DNA from 4 places in the Salipaludibacillus sp. CF4.18 genome. Region 4 is predicted to be linked to each of the others. Evidence: riboswitches for the same ligand, from Rfam matches in the RefSeq annotation. Region 4 holds a riboswitch; each other region holds the start of a gene.

Region 1 (3,153 bases), on a different contig from region 4:
GCTACTACCGTATCATTTAAGCAAGTGAATAATTCTTCTATGGCTTTATTGTCTCCGGTTATGACAATCCCTTCACGCCCATCCACTCTTGATACTTTAGAAATATAATTCACTGTAAACTGATTTTCTAACTGCGGTCCAAGTTTTTCTCCGGTTAAAAGCCATGCTTTCAGCGGTTCAACAACACTATCATCCTCAGAATGAGATAAAATCATTTTTTCGAATTCGATTCCGGATACCGGTTCTTCTTCACTTGTACCTGTCCAGAAATTTATCAAATCCTCGACAACGGCACTTGCTGTAGGAAACTTACCTGCTCCCGGACCTTGAAAAAGCAAGGAACCTACGATGTTCCCTTGAACGTGAATGCCATTGTTGACACCCTCTACCCCATACAAAGCGTGATCAGATAGCACAAATCTTGGCTCTACACATGCCGATACTTTGTCCTTACTTTTTTCTAATGAAGCAACGTGTTTAATTCGTCCACCGAAAGTTTCTGCAATTAATAAGTCATTCACGTTTACACCTCGGACTCCCTTTGGTTTTTCAGTCTGCCAATTCGGAGCGACACCGTATATCCAATGACTTAAAATCTGTGTTTTAAAATACGCATCCCATCCGTCCACATCTTTATCAGGGACTGCTTCCGCGTACCCATGAGCTTGCGCTTCTTCTAGTGCAGTCTCAAAGGAAGTCCCTTCTTTACGCATTTTAGTTAGAATAAAGTTTGACGTGCCGTTTAGAATACCTTCAACTTTTTCTAAAACATTTGATTTTAAGGTATGACGAATACTCGTTAAGATTGGGATTCCGCCTGCCACTGCTGCCTCGAAAAATAACCGGCAATGATTACTTCTAGCCAGCGTCAACAATTCTTCCCCATATTTAGCCACCAGCTCTTTATTAGCCGTTATCACGGAAACCCCTTGCTGTAATAAAGCTTTCACATATGGATAAGCGATCTCAGCGTCAGGGGAAGCTTCTACAACCACATCTAAATCTTCACGATCGATAATCGCTTGAAAATTATCTGTGACTTCTGTGTTATCGCCTAGTTCTCTTACCTTACTAGCATCTTTCACTAAAACAACCGGAATACTATAAGGACCGCCAATTAGCCTTTCCAACTTGTTTCTTTGCTCTATCAGAGTTTCATAAACCCCACTTCCAACAGTTCCGAACCCTATGATTGCTAGTTTTTTCACAGCTTTGCTCATGTGAATATTCCCTCCCAATGTTGAATTGTATACATCTCTATTTAAAAATGAGAAAGATACAATACATAATTTTCTTCATAAAACAGTGTTTGTTTACATAAATAAAATAAATGTCGTACACGCTAATTTCTCGAATCAAAATAATTCTACGTAAATTAATAAAACTCCCTATCAATTTAATGAAGGGAGTTTGGAAGATGCGTAACTTAAAAAACAATTACATTTCCTCATCTCCCAAAGCATTCTAATAAGAATCCCTTGCAGGAATTAGCACCTTGTATTTAAAGACATCACACATTCATGCGTCTTCATACCGGTTGCTGGGTTTCATAGGGCCAGTCCCTCCACCACTCATGATAAGTTGAATATTTGAAGTTGTAAGAATACTTTATCACTCTAGTGTATGCTTGTCAAAAGCAATTTTAATGGTTGCATTTCCACGCAACGCGCAACGCAATCATTTTAGCACCTTACCTGTTCATTTCACTACCTAACGCACTCATTTCAGCACCTCACCCATTCATTTCCAAGCCCAACACAATCATTTGCCCAACTACCAAACCAATTTTAACGCACAAAAAAAGAGGCTGCGATGATTCACAGCCTCTACCTCTTTTTTACAATTTATCTAGATCCAAATCAGTTACTGCACCTTTAGCAGATGATGAAACTAATTTTGCATACTTGGCTAGAATACCATGCTTATACTTTAAAGCAGGCTGTGTCCAAGCCGCTTTTCTGCGTCCTAGTTCTTCATTCGTAATTTTAAAGTTTACTTCTTGCGTCTCGCTATCAATCGTAACGATATCTCCATTTTGCAGCAATCCGATTGGACCTCCTACAAAGGCTTCCGGAGCAATATGACCAATAACAAACCCGTGCGATCCACCTGAGAAGCGACCATCTGTCATAAGTGCGACTTTACCGTTAAGACCTCTACCAACGATCATCGCTGTAATAGAAAGCATTTCTGGCATACCAGGGCCGCCTTTTGGACCTACGTTACGAATAACAAGAACGTCTCCAGCTTGAATTTCGTTCGCTTCAATGGCAGTAGTAGCATCTGCTTCACTGTCATAAACTTTCGCCGGTCCTTCAAAACGACTAATTTTTTGACCGGACATTTTAGCTACTGCCCCTTCTGGAGCAAGGTTTCCACGTAATACAACAAGCGGACCGTCTGGTTTAATAGGATTATCAAACGGACGGATGATAACTTGTCCTTCTTTAAGCGCAGGAGCTTCCGCTAAGTTTTCTGCAATCGTCTTGCCTGTTACAGTTAAGCAATCACCGTGAAGTAGACCGTGCTCAAGCAATAATTTCATGACAGCTGGAACTCCTCCAACCTCATAAAGATCTTGCATGACATATTTTCCACTTGGCTTTAGGTCGGCAAGGTGAGGAACATTCTTTCGGACTCTTTCAAAATCATCCAATTCCAATTTAACGCCCGCTGAATGAGCCATTGCAGTTAAATGTAATAACGCATTTGTAGAACCACCAAGTGCCATAACTACGGTAATAGCATTTTCAAAAGCTTCTTTTGTCATGATATCTCTAGGATAGATATCTTTTTCAAGTAATTGAACGACCAATTCTCCAGCTTGTAAACATTCTTGCTTCTTGTAATCATTTATTGCAGGTGTAGAGGAAGATCCCGGAATACTCATTCCTAAAGCTTCTACTGCGGATGCCATCGTGTTCGCAGTGTACATGCCGCCACAGGCTCCTGCCCCTGGACATGCACTACATTCCACTTTATGAAGCTCTTCATCGTCAATTAATCCTGATTGATGTTTTCCGACTGCTTCAAAAGAAGAAACGATATCGATGTCTTCTCCGTTATGTTTCCCTGGCTGAATAGTTCCACCATATACATAAACTGACGGTAGATTTAATCTTCCCATTGCCATTACACAGGCTGGCGTTGTTT
Region 2 (3,153 bases), on a different contig from region 4:
ATCATTTAAATTATAAAACTTTTGTAGACGAAATTCCTCAACACGAGACGAACCAGTCTAAAATACTCGTCGACAAATTTCATGAAGAAAATACATACCTTATTTGTTGTAAGGATAACCGTGTAATTGGAATGTTGGCAATTAGGGACAACCGACCTCTTTCATTGGAAAATAAACTTGAAAATTTAGAAGAGCTACTTCCTAAAGGATATGATCATTATTGTGAGATAAGGTTATTAACCGTAGAAATAGAATATAGAATAGGACGTGTATTTAGAGGTTTGTCCCAGTTATTGGCAAGGTATTGCATTCAAAAAGGCTATGATTTAGGGCTGATATCAGCAACAACGCGACAATTAAAATTATATAAACAGCTAGGATTTCAACCGTTTGGTGATTTAGTTGGCAGTGAAGGGGCTTTCTATCAGCCTATGTATCTAACCAAAGAAACGTTTAATGAATCGACTGCCGGTAAGGTTGCATCTAAGCCAATCAGTTTCCTTCCAGGTCCAGTTCCCGTCCATCAATTTGTTCAAAAAGCCCTTGCATCCGATCCGATTCCACACCGTTCCAATCAGTTTCAACTTTTGATGGATAGTGTGAAACAATCTCTTCTTTCCATGACATCTGCTAATTATATGGAGGTTCTTGTCGGCACGGGTACATTAGCTAATGATGTCATTGCTGCTCAGCTTTCATTGCATCAAGGAAAGGGATTAATTCTCCTAAATGGAGAGTTTGGTCAACGTATAAAAGATCATGCTTTACGGGCAAATCTATCTTTTGAAGTCATAGACAAATCCTGGGGAACTCCTTTTTCTGATGCTGAAATTATATCAAAAATAGAAAAAGGTGATATTTCCTGGCTATGGATGGTTCACAGTGAAACATCGACTGGAATGCTGAATTCGGTTGAAAAAATCAAAGAAATATGTGAACGTTATCAAGTTCATCTATGTTTAGACTGTATAAGTTCTTTAGGAGCCCTTCCGCTGGATCTGCAAGGTGTTTATCTGGCCTCCGGTGTTAGTGGCAAGGCAATAGGCTCCTATACAGGCTTATCTTTTGTTTTTCATCAAGAAAATATACCCCCTTCTAACCGATTACCGCGATACCTTGATTTAGGGATGTATCAAATGCAAAATAGTGTTCCATATTCTCATACTTCTAATTTAATGTGCGCCTTAAAGGAAGCTTTAAAACAGTATGAGAATAATAAAAGATACGATAAAATTGCTGCTGATATCTCGTTAGTTCGCGCCTCACTAGCTGAAGCTGGCATCCCTGTTTTATTAAGTGCAGAAAATTCGTCCCCAGTTATTATCACTATTCCATTGCCATCTGATTATTCGTCTACTGAAATAGGAACCTACCTTGAACTGCAAGGAATCTTCGTTCATTTTGAAAGTGACTATTTAAAACAACGAAACTGGATTCAAATTGCCTGTTTGGGCGAATATAAAAAACGAGATCTCACTAATATGGTCAAGACACTACATCAAAAGATTAAAACCCCTCAAGGGCAATCGTAGGGACGGTTCTCTGCTTCATTTCTCTACGGGAAATGAAGCAGAGAACCGTCCCCTTGTATACTTGACATACTAGAAAAAAGACTGTATCTTTAGATTTAATTGAATATTTGAATCATTCTTATCAAGAGAGGTGGAGGGACTGGCCCTTTGAAACCTCGGCAACAGACTTTTCTCAAGTACTGTGCTAATTCCAGAGCGATTTGCTTGAAGATAAGAAGAGAATGGCGGTTATTCCCCCCTCTTCTTCATTGAAGCGGGTTTTTTTAATTTTACAGAAAGAAGGGATTATTTATGTCAAGTACTATCACTAAGGCTCCTTTTAGAGCAGATCATGTAGGGAGTTTACTTCGCCCGGAAGTTTTGCATCAGGCAAGAAAAGATTTTAAAGAAGGTAACATTTCAGCGGGACAATTGAGAGAAGTGGAGACTCAGGAAATCAAACACATTGTTGATAAACAAATTGAAGTTGGACTTCAAGCTGTTACAGATGGCGAATTCAGACGCAGATTCTGGCACACTGATTTCCTAGAGCATTTAAATGGAATTGAAGGCTATGTTCCTGAACACGGTTATAAATTTGATGGGATTGAAACAGAAAGATATGACATCCGTTGTAACGGAAAAATTTCCTTTAATCCTAATCATCCATTCATCGAGGATTTCATTGAATTTAAAGAAATTGTCGGCGACAGAGCTGTGGCAAAACTAACGATTCCGAGTCCAAACCAACTATTTAATGCTGGAATTCAGAATCCCGAGTTTTATCCAGACCTGGAGGAATTCACAAACGATATTATCCAAGCTTACCGGGATGCGATTAAAGCATTTTACGACGCTGGGTGTCGCTACATACAATTAGATGATGTATATATTGCTGGACTGTGTGCACCTACACTACCATTCAGTTCTAGTAATTTAACTAGAGAAAAATTAATTGATCTAGCACTCCATGTTGTAAACAGTGTTCTTGAAGATAAACCAGAAGATTTAACGGTGACTACCCACCTTTGCCGTGGAAACTATCGCTCTACATGGGCCTTTGAAGGGGCATATGACAAAATAGCTCCTACATTGTTTGCGAAAGAAAATGTAGATGGCTTTTTCCTTGAATATGACGATGATCGTTCAGGGGATTTCAAACCTTTGGAGTACATTCCTAATGGAGGAGCGCAAGTTGTACTTGGTATATTCACATCAAAGTTTGGTGAACTAGAAGATAAGGAAACTATTAAAGCTCGCGTTCAAGAAGCAACGAACTATGTACCTTTGGAGCAATTATGCATAAGTCCGCAATGCGGATTTGCGTCCACTCACCACGGCAACAAACTTACGGAAGATGAGCAATGGGCAAAACTCAAATATATTGTAGATGTCGCTAATGAGATTTGGGAGTAATTTCCCTTAAACTAAAAAGAAAGGATTCGCCTTGTAATGGAGGTGGATCCTTTCTTTTTCTGTATATCGCATTTATTTATGACTTCAGCGAAATAGTTACATATTTTCATCTCAGATTTCGATTCAATCGCTTACTTCTAAAAACTTAGTGGGTTTAAATTGACAAATTTGTATACACTCGTATACAATTGGCGATATACCAAATGTATACAAACGTATACATTAA
Region 3 (3,153 bases), on a different contig from region 4:
CACCAACAACTAATGTTCCGAGATCTTCTCCTTCTGCTTCCTCATTTGCGTTTTCTGTGTTATTGGTTTCTGTATTATTTGTACCCGCGGCGTTATTTTCATTCGTATTTTCTTCCGTACCGCATGCTGCTAATACTCCTACAGATAGTGCTGTAATTCCTAAGCCTTGTAGTAACTTTCTCATGTTGAATTTCCCCTTTTGTTTTTTATTACGCCTTTAGCGTTTGTCTAATTTATTGGTAAAGTAATCGCCGATGAATTGTAAAACAAAGACGAATACTAACACAATCATTGTTGCTATTAAAGTAATATCTGGATTATTTCGTTGAAAACCATCACGGTATGCTAGGTCACCTAATCCACCGGCACCAATTACACCTGCCATCGCTGTGTAACCAATAAGCGCGATCGCTGTAACCGTAATCCCAGAGATAAGTGCTGGTACTGATTCTGGGATTAACACTTTAAAAATAATCTGAGAATTGCTTGCTCCCATTGCTTTTGATGCTTCTATTACACCTTTATCAATTTCCCGCAACGCAATTTCAACCATTCTCGCATAAAATGGTGCTGCTCCAATAATAAGCGCAGGCAATGCGGCTGATGGCCCTAACATTGTTCCAACTAAAGCACTGGTGAACGGAACAAGCAGGACGATGAGAATAATAAATGGAATTGATCTGAATATATTTACATAAGCTGCGATAATACTGTGAACGATCTTATTTTGCCAAAGTTGACCCCGAGCAGTAAGAAATAATAGTAGTCCGAGTATTGTACCAAATATAAACGTAAATAAAAGCGCAATTAACGACATATAAACTGTTTCTGCTGTCGCTTCCCACATGTTTACCCAATTAACATTTTCAAGAAGTAGAATTGATCCAACCAAAAGATTATTCACCGTGGATCACCTCCACTTCTACTTCCTGCTTTCGGATATAATCGATAGCTTCTTTTATATGATGCTCGTCACCAGTGACATTTATAAACAATGATCCATAGGAGCCATCTTGGGTTTGCGAAAGTTTACCTTGTAAAATGTTTATCGTAACCTCAAATTTACGAATAAGATCCGTAATAAGTGCTCTTTTTGCATCGCCACCAACAAATGTAAGTTGAAGGACATGCCCAATACCTTCTTCAGTAAACAAATGTTTAAGGGCTTCTTCGGTTTCTTCAGGTTCTGTCACTTGTTTCACAAATTCTTTTGTCATGTGCTCTTTCGGTCTTCTGAAAACATCAAGGACTGGACCCTGTTCAACAATCCGCCCATTTTCCATTACAGCCACCCGATGACATATTTTACGGATAACATGCATTTCATGCGTGATAAGTACAATGGTCAGATTCAACTTTTTGTTAATATCTATCAATAATTCTAAAATTGAATCGGTTGTTTTGGGATCCAATGCGGATGTTGCTTCATCACACAATAATACTTGTGGATTATTCGCTAGCGCCCGTGCTATGCCGACTCGTTGTTTTTGCCCTCCACTTAGCTGAGAAGGATAGGATGCCCCTCGACCATCTAAACCTACCAGTTTAATAAGTTCTTCCACTCTGGTTTTTCGTTCTGTGCTCGGTACACCTTTAATTTCTAATGGAAATGAAATGTTCTCAGCTACTGTTCTCGACCACAAAAGATTAAAGTGTTGAAAAATCATTCCTATTTCCTGTCTTGCCTCTCGTAGTTTCCTTTGAGACAATGTATTCATATTTTTACCAGCGACACTTACTTCCCCTGTAGTTGGCACTTCCAGCATGTTCAGCATTCTTATGAGCGTGCTTTTTCCAGCACCACTATAGCCAATCACACCAAAAATTTCACCCTTTTCAATCGTGAGATCTATTTGATCGACGGCAGTTACTTTACCGTCACGCGTATTAAATGTTTTTGCTAATTTTGATAAAGTAATCATTTGCTTCCCCTTTTTAAACCGATCGGTTTAGTCGTATTAAAGCACAAAAGTTAAAGATCAAAGAAAAACCTCACTACTCGATAAAATGAGCAGAAAGGTTTTTAGTAATGAATTAAAAGCCCTTCTCCTCATTTTTCAAAGTAAATTGTTTACTTTGATGGAATTGGCACCTTCTAATGGTTTTTATACCTTAGTGGTTGCCGGGCTTCATAGGGCCAGTCCCTCCGCCGCTCTTAATAAGAAGAATTAAGAATTAATATTTAATTTATAGTCTGTTATGCATAATATCATTATCGATTAATTCTTGTCAACTAATTTATTTCACCGTTTTTTGAGAGAGGTAGAGAAGTGATTCCAGCCAAAGCAAATGTTTCAATGAACCTTCAACTTCAAGATCTCCTCTGCGTTTCATGGCCAGCAGAAAGTCTTCCCCACGGAATAAGAGTTTCAATTCATCTTCGTCGCCACTAATCATAATATCACAAACATCCTCATCCAACGTTAATTTAAAATCTTTGTTATCTAAATTCATGTACCAACGCTTTTCCAGATATTTAACTTGAACGATTAGATGATGTTTTTTCAATAGTTCTCTTAAGTGGCTTGTCTTTGTCATGCCTTCCATTGATTTAATGAGTAAATGATTCATGATATCCGCCTCTAATCCGAACTTCGTCTTTGATTACTCATTCTACGAGACGAACAGTAAGTCCTCTTTTTAAGGAAAAGTTAGGCGATATTATTTTAATCAAAAGCTTTGTTTTGAATGAAATACCGTTCTAAAACATTTCCAGAAAATTATAGAAAAAAAGAGTGCCTGCGATTTGTCTTTAGTTCGACAAAAAGCAGACACTCACTGTTAACACCAACCCATGTCGCAGCCTTCTACATAAGATTCAGGTGGCTTCGTTTTTTTCGCTTGGGCATCCTTGAAAAATTTTTCATTTTCAAACTCAAATCCTTCCGACATTTCATACATTTGAGAATGTCCTTTTTTTCGGATTTGACCAATTTTTTCAGCGTTAAAATAGAGCGCAGTTTCCCCTGCTTCATCCTTTTTTTCTACCTGATCGGAAATATCGACCAATGACGTTGGTGATGCTTCCAAACCATCCACATTGTTATTCATTGTATTTTCTTGATCATTATTGCTGGTATTTTCCGTAATATCATTTTGTTGCATCTATATATCCCTCCTCCTATACATCTAGTTTGAGCGAGTATAGATGAT
Region 4 (3,153 bases):
TGTTTTTGTCGAAGCCTCCATTCTCGTGTGCATCGTTTTCATTCCACGAAGAATCAACCAGCAATCCTGAGGTCCTAAAACTGCGCCAAAGCTGTTTTGTAAAAAGCCTAGTTTTTCTGCTAAAGCGGAATCTTTCACTACTGCTAAACCTGCAATAACGTCACTGTGTCCGCCAATAAATTTCGTAGCGCTATGAACAACTACATCCACACCAAGATCTAACGGACGCTGTAAAACCGGCGTCATAAACGTATTATCTAAAACTGTTAAACTACCACTTTCCTTGGCAAGATCAACAATCGCTTTGATTGGTGTAATTTTCATCGTTGGATTTGATGGTGTCTCAATGTAGATCATTTTTGTATTCGGTTGAATTGCTTGTTTTACTTCCTCAACCTTTGTCATGTCTACAAATGTATGCTCAATACCTAGTTTTGTAAGTACTTCTGTCGTAAACCGGAATGTCCCGCCATAAACATCTTCCGTGATGACCAGATGGTCGCCCGAAGACAGCATCATAAACGTCGTGGAGATCGCCGCCATTCCTGAGGCAAAAGCAAATCCAGCTGTTCCATTTTCCAATTGAGCAATGGTATCCTCCAAAGCCTCTCTAGTCGGATTCCCCGATCTTGCATAATCGTATTTACCGAACGAGTCCAGTCCCTCTTGATGGAATGTCGATGCATGCTGAATCGGCACACTGACAGCACCGTTTGTAGGGTCTGTTTTATGTTTATGATGTAAAATTCGTGTTTGCAGACTATATTCTAAAGAATCATTTTTCATTATTTCTCCCCCTGACTAGCTGTAACTGCTTGAAAAGCTTGCTCTAAATCAGCAATTAAATCTCGAGCTGATTCAACACCTACTGAGAATCTTAAAAGTCGATTGCAAACTCCGAGCTTGGTGCGAAGTTCTTCCGGCACATCCGCATGTGTTTGTGTCGCCGGATAAGTCATTAAGCTTTCAACCCCACCCAAGCTTTCTGCAAAGGTAATCAAAGATAAGTTTTGCAGGAATGGGTTCACATAAGATTCATCTTGAATCCGAAAAGACAGCATGCCCCCGCGCCCTGGGTAGATAACATCATCCACTAGTGGGTGCTCGTGTAAAAATTCAGTGATCTCTTTTGCATTTTGCTCATGTTTATCCATACGAAGAGCCAATGTTTTCATGCCTCTGATTACGAGCCAGGAATCTAAAGGTGACAGAATCGGACCAATGCTATTAAAGTAATAGAAAAGATCTTCACACAGTTTTTCTCCTTTTCCTACGATCAAGCCGGCAATCACATCATTATGACCTGATAGGTATTTTGAAGCACTGTGAATAACTATGTCCGCACCTTCTTCAATAGGGCGCTGGATGAGCGGAGTATAAAATGTATTATCTACAATGAGCAGAAGGTTAAATTCCTTTGCAAGTTTATTAAACGCTGCTAAGTCCGCTTCTTGCATAAGCGGGTTTGTCGGCGTTTCAATGTATAAAGCTTTCGTTTTATCTGTTATTTTAGAACGGAACTCCTCGACGTGTCTTGCATCACCATATTGAAAGCTCAGCCCCCAGCGACGCCAGCTTCCTTCAAACAGTCGGTACGTTCCCCCGTATAAATCACTTGATGCTATAATTTCATCTCCACTTTCAAATAGGGAGAGAACAATTTGAATTGCTGACATTCCTGAGGAACAGGCAAAACCCCTGTCTCCACCTTCTAATTTGGCAATTGCCTCTTCTAAAATATGTCTAGTTGGGTTGCCAGTCCTAGAATAATCATATCCTGTCGACTGTCCAATGCCTTCATGGCGGTATGCTGTTGAGAAATAAATAGGCGCGCTAACTGCACCTGTTGTTGTTTCACTTCTGTTTCCGATCTGAACGAGCGCTGTTTCAATTTCTTTACGGTCCATGGACACCGATACCTCCTCTAAACTAATACTTACTGCAATCAAAAAAACCTTCTTCTTATTTTTAAATAAGAAGAAGGTTTTGGATGTATATGTAAGGTCTTCTTCTTATCTTTGCAAGCACCTTGGCTTGCAGGAATTAGCACCTGACCACGGACAATTACTCGCAGCTGGTTGCTGAGACTTCAAAGGGCCTTTCCCTCCATCTCTCACAATAAGAATGTATCTGAATATTTAATTTTTATTAGGTCATTGAATCTATTCTATAGCATACGGGAAAAGAATGCAATATTTTTTTCTGGTCCAGAAGATAGACAATCTTAACTTCCGGTAGAACTTTGATCTCTTTTACTTTCAGATAATTTAACAATGATCGTTTGTTTAAAAATAAATGGTTGTTGTTAGTTGTTATATTAAAGGACTCCATGAAGGTCTAAAATGATGACATTCGTTAACACAGACGGTTGACATCAGCTTAAGGTTTGTTACAATCAAGGGAAATTAATACATACTACTAGGGGTGCCCATAAGGTGGGCTGAGAGAAAGGTGAATCAAACCTTTTAACTCTTTTGAACCTGACCTGGTTTAAACCAGCGGAGGAAAGTAGTGATAAATGAGATCGTATCTTTATCAACTTCGTGACCAAGGCCAGGTCCTTTCATTAAATGGAGGGGACTTGGCTTTTTTTATGTCTTTATTCATTTTTATATTTTATAAGGGGGAAATAACACAATGAATCGCACACACAAATTAACATTAATGGCGATGCTCATCGCTATTGGAATCGTAGGGGCCGCATTTATTTGGTTTCCGGCAGGTGTAGCTAGAGCTTATCCTATCCAACATGCAGTCAATGTAATTGCTGCCGTTTTACTGGGTCCCGGACCAGCCATAGTCATTGCATTCGCTATTGGTTTAATACGTAATATGCTTGGTCTCGGAACTCTTCTTGCTTTTCCAGGTGGGATGGCCGGTGCTTTATTAGCTGGTCTCGCCTATCGTTGGACAAAGAAAAAGTCGATGGCTGCTGTTGGCGAAATTATTGGAACGGGAATAATCGGTTCTCTTCTGGCTGTTCCTATTGCCCAACTATTCCTTGGTCAAGCTGCAGGTGTTTTCTTTTTTATTCCCGGATTCTTGATTAGTAGTATCGCCGGTGCAGCTCTAGCTTTATTAGTGTTAAGTAGAATAAGAAAAACGGCATAGCCGTCTTTTATTAAATACAGCGTCAGCTTCCACCGCCATCTT

Evidence for each region. A riboswitch is a leader RNA that binds a small molecule or an ion and turns the genes downstream of it on or off. The one in region 4 is predicted to bind S-adenosylmethionine.
Region 1: it holds a riboswitch for S-adenosylmethionine, as region 4 does, so the genes downstream of both, ACHABW_RS14270 (homoserine dehydrogenase) here and ACHABW_RS07885 (methionine biosynthesis PLP-dependent protein) in region 4, are expected to answer to the same signal.
Region 2: it holds a riboswitch for S-adenosylmethionine, as region 4 does, so the genes downstream of both, ACHABW_RS04000 (5-methyltetrahydropteroyltriglutamate--homocysteine S-methyltransferase) here and ACHABW_RS07885 (methionine biosynthesis PLP-dependent protein) in region 4, are expected to answer to the same signal.
Region 3: it holds a riboswitch for S-adenosylmethionine, as region 4 does, so the genes downstream of both, ACHABW_RS14325 (methionine ABC transporter ATP-binding protein) here and ACHABW_RS07885 (methionine biosynthesis PLP-dependent protein) in region 4, are expected to answer to the same signal.

The regions. Positions count from the first base shown of each region.
Region 1 is NZ_JBIMEV010000023.1:6,475-9,627, reverse strand. Features, by position in the region: gene ACHABW_RS14270 (homoserine dehydrogenase) at 1-1,220, opposite strand, end outside; SAM riboswitch class I at 1,445-1,583, opposite strand; gene ilvD (dihydroxy-acid dehydratase) at 1,838-3,153, opposite strand, start outside.
Region 2 is NZ_JBIMEV010000004.1:2,009-5,161, forward strand. Features, by position in the region: gene ACHABW_RS03995 (aminotransferase class V-fold PLP-dependent enzyme) at 1-1,532, shown strand, start outside; SAM riboswitch class I at 1,648-1,749, shown strand; gene ACHABW_RS04000 (5-methyltetrahydropteroyltriglutamate--homocysteine S-methyltransferase) at 1,824-2,927, shown strand.
Region 3 is NZ_JBIMEV010000023.1:19,302-22,454, reverse strand. Features, by position in the region: gene ACHABW_RS14335 (MetQ/NlpA family ABC transporter substrate-binding protein) at 1-184, opposite strand, end outside; gene ACHABW_RS14330 (methionine ABC transporter permease) at 218-847, opposite strand; gene ACHABW_RS14325 (methionine ABC transporter ATP-binding protein) at 897-1,922, opposite strand; SAM riboswitch class I at 2,048-2,165, opposite strand; gene ACHABW_RS14320 (SCP2 sterol-binding domain-containing protein) at 2,239-2,571, opposite strand; gene ACHABW_RS14315 (DUF2553 family protein) at 2,782-3,105, opposite strand.
Region 4 is NZ_JBIMEV010000008.1:112,293-115,445, forward strand. Features, by position in the region: gene metC (cystathionine beta-lyase) at 1-786, opposite strand, end outside; gene ACHABW_RS07885 (methionine biosynthesis PLP-dependent protein) at 786-1,907, opposite strand; SAM riboswitch class I at 2,010-2,125, opposite strand; TPP riboswitch at 2,411-2,524, shown strand; gene thiW (energy coupling factor transporter S component ThiW) at 2,638-3,111, shown strand.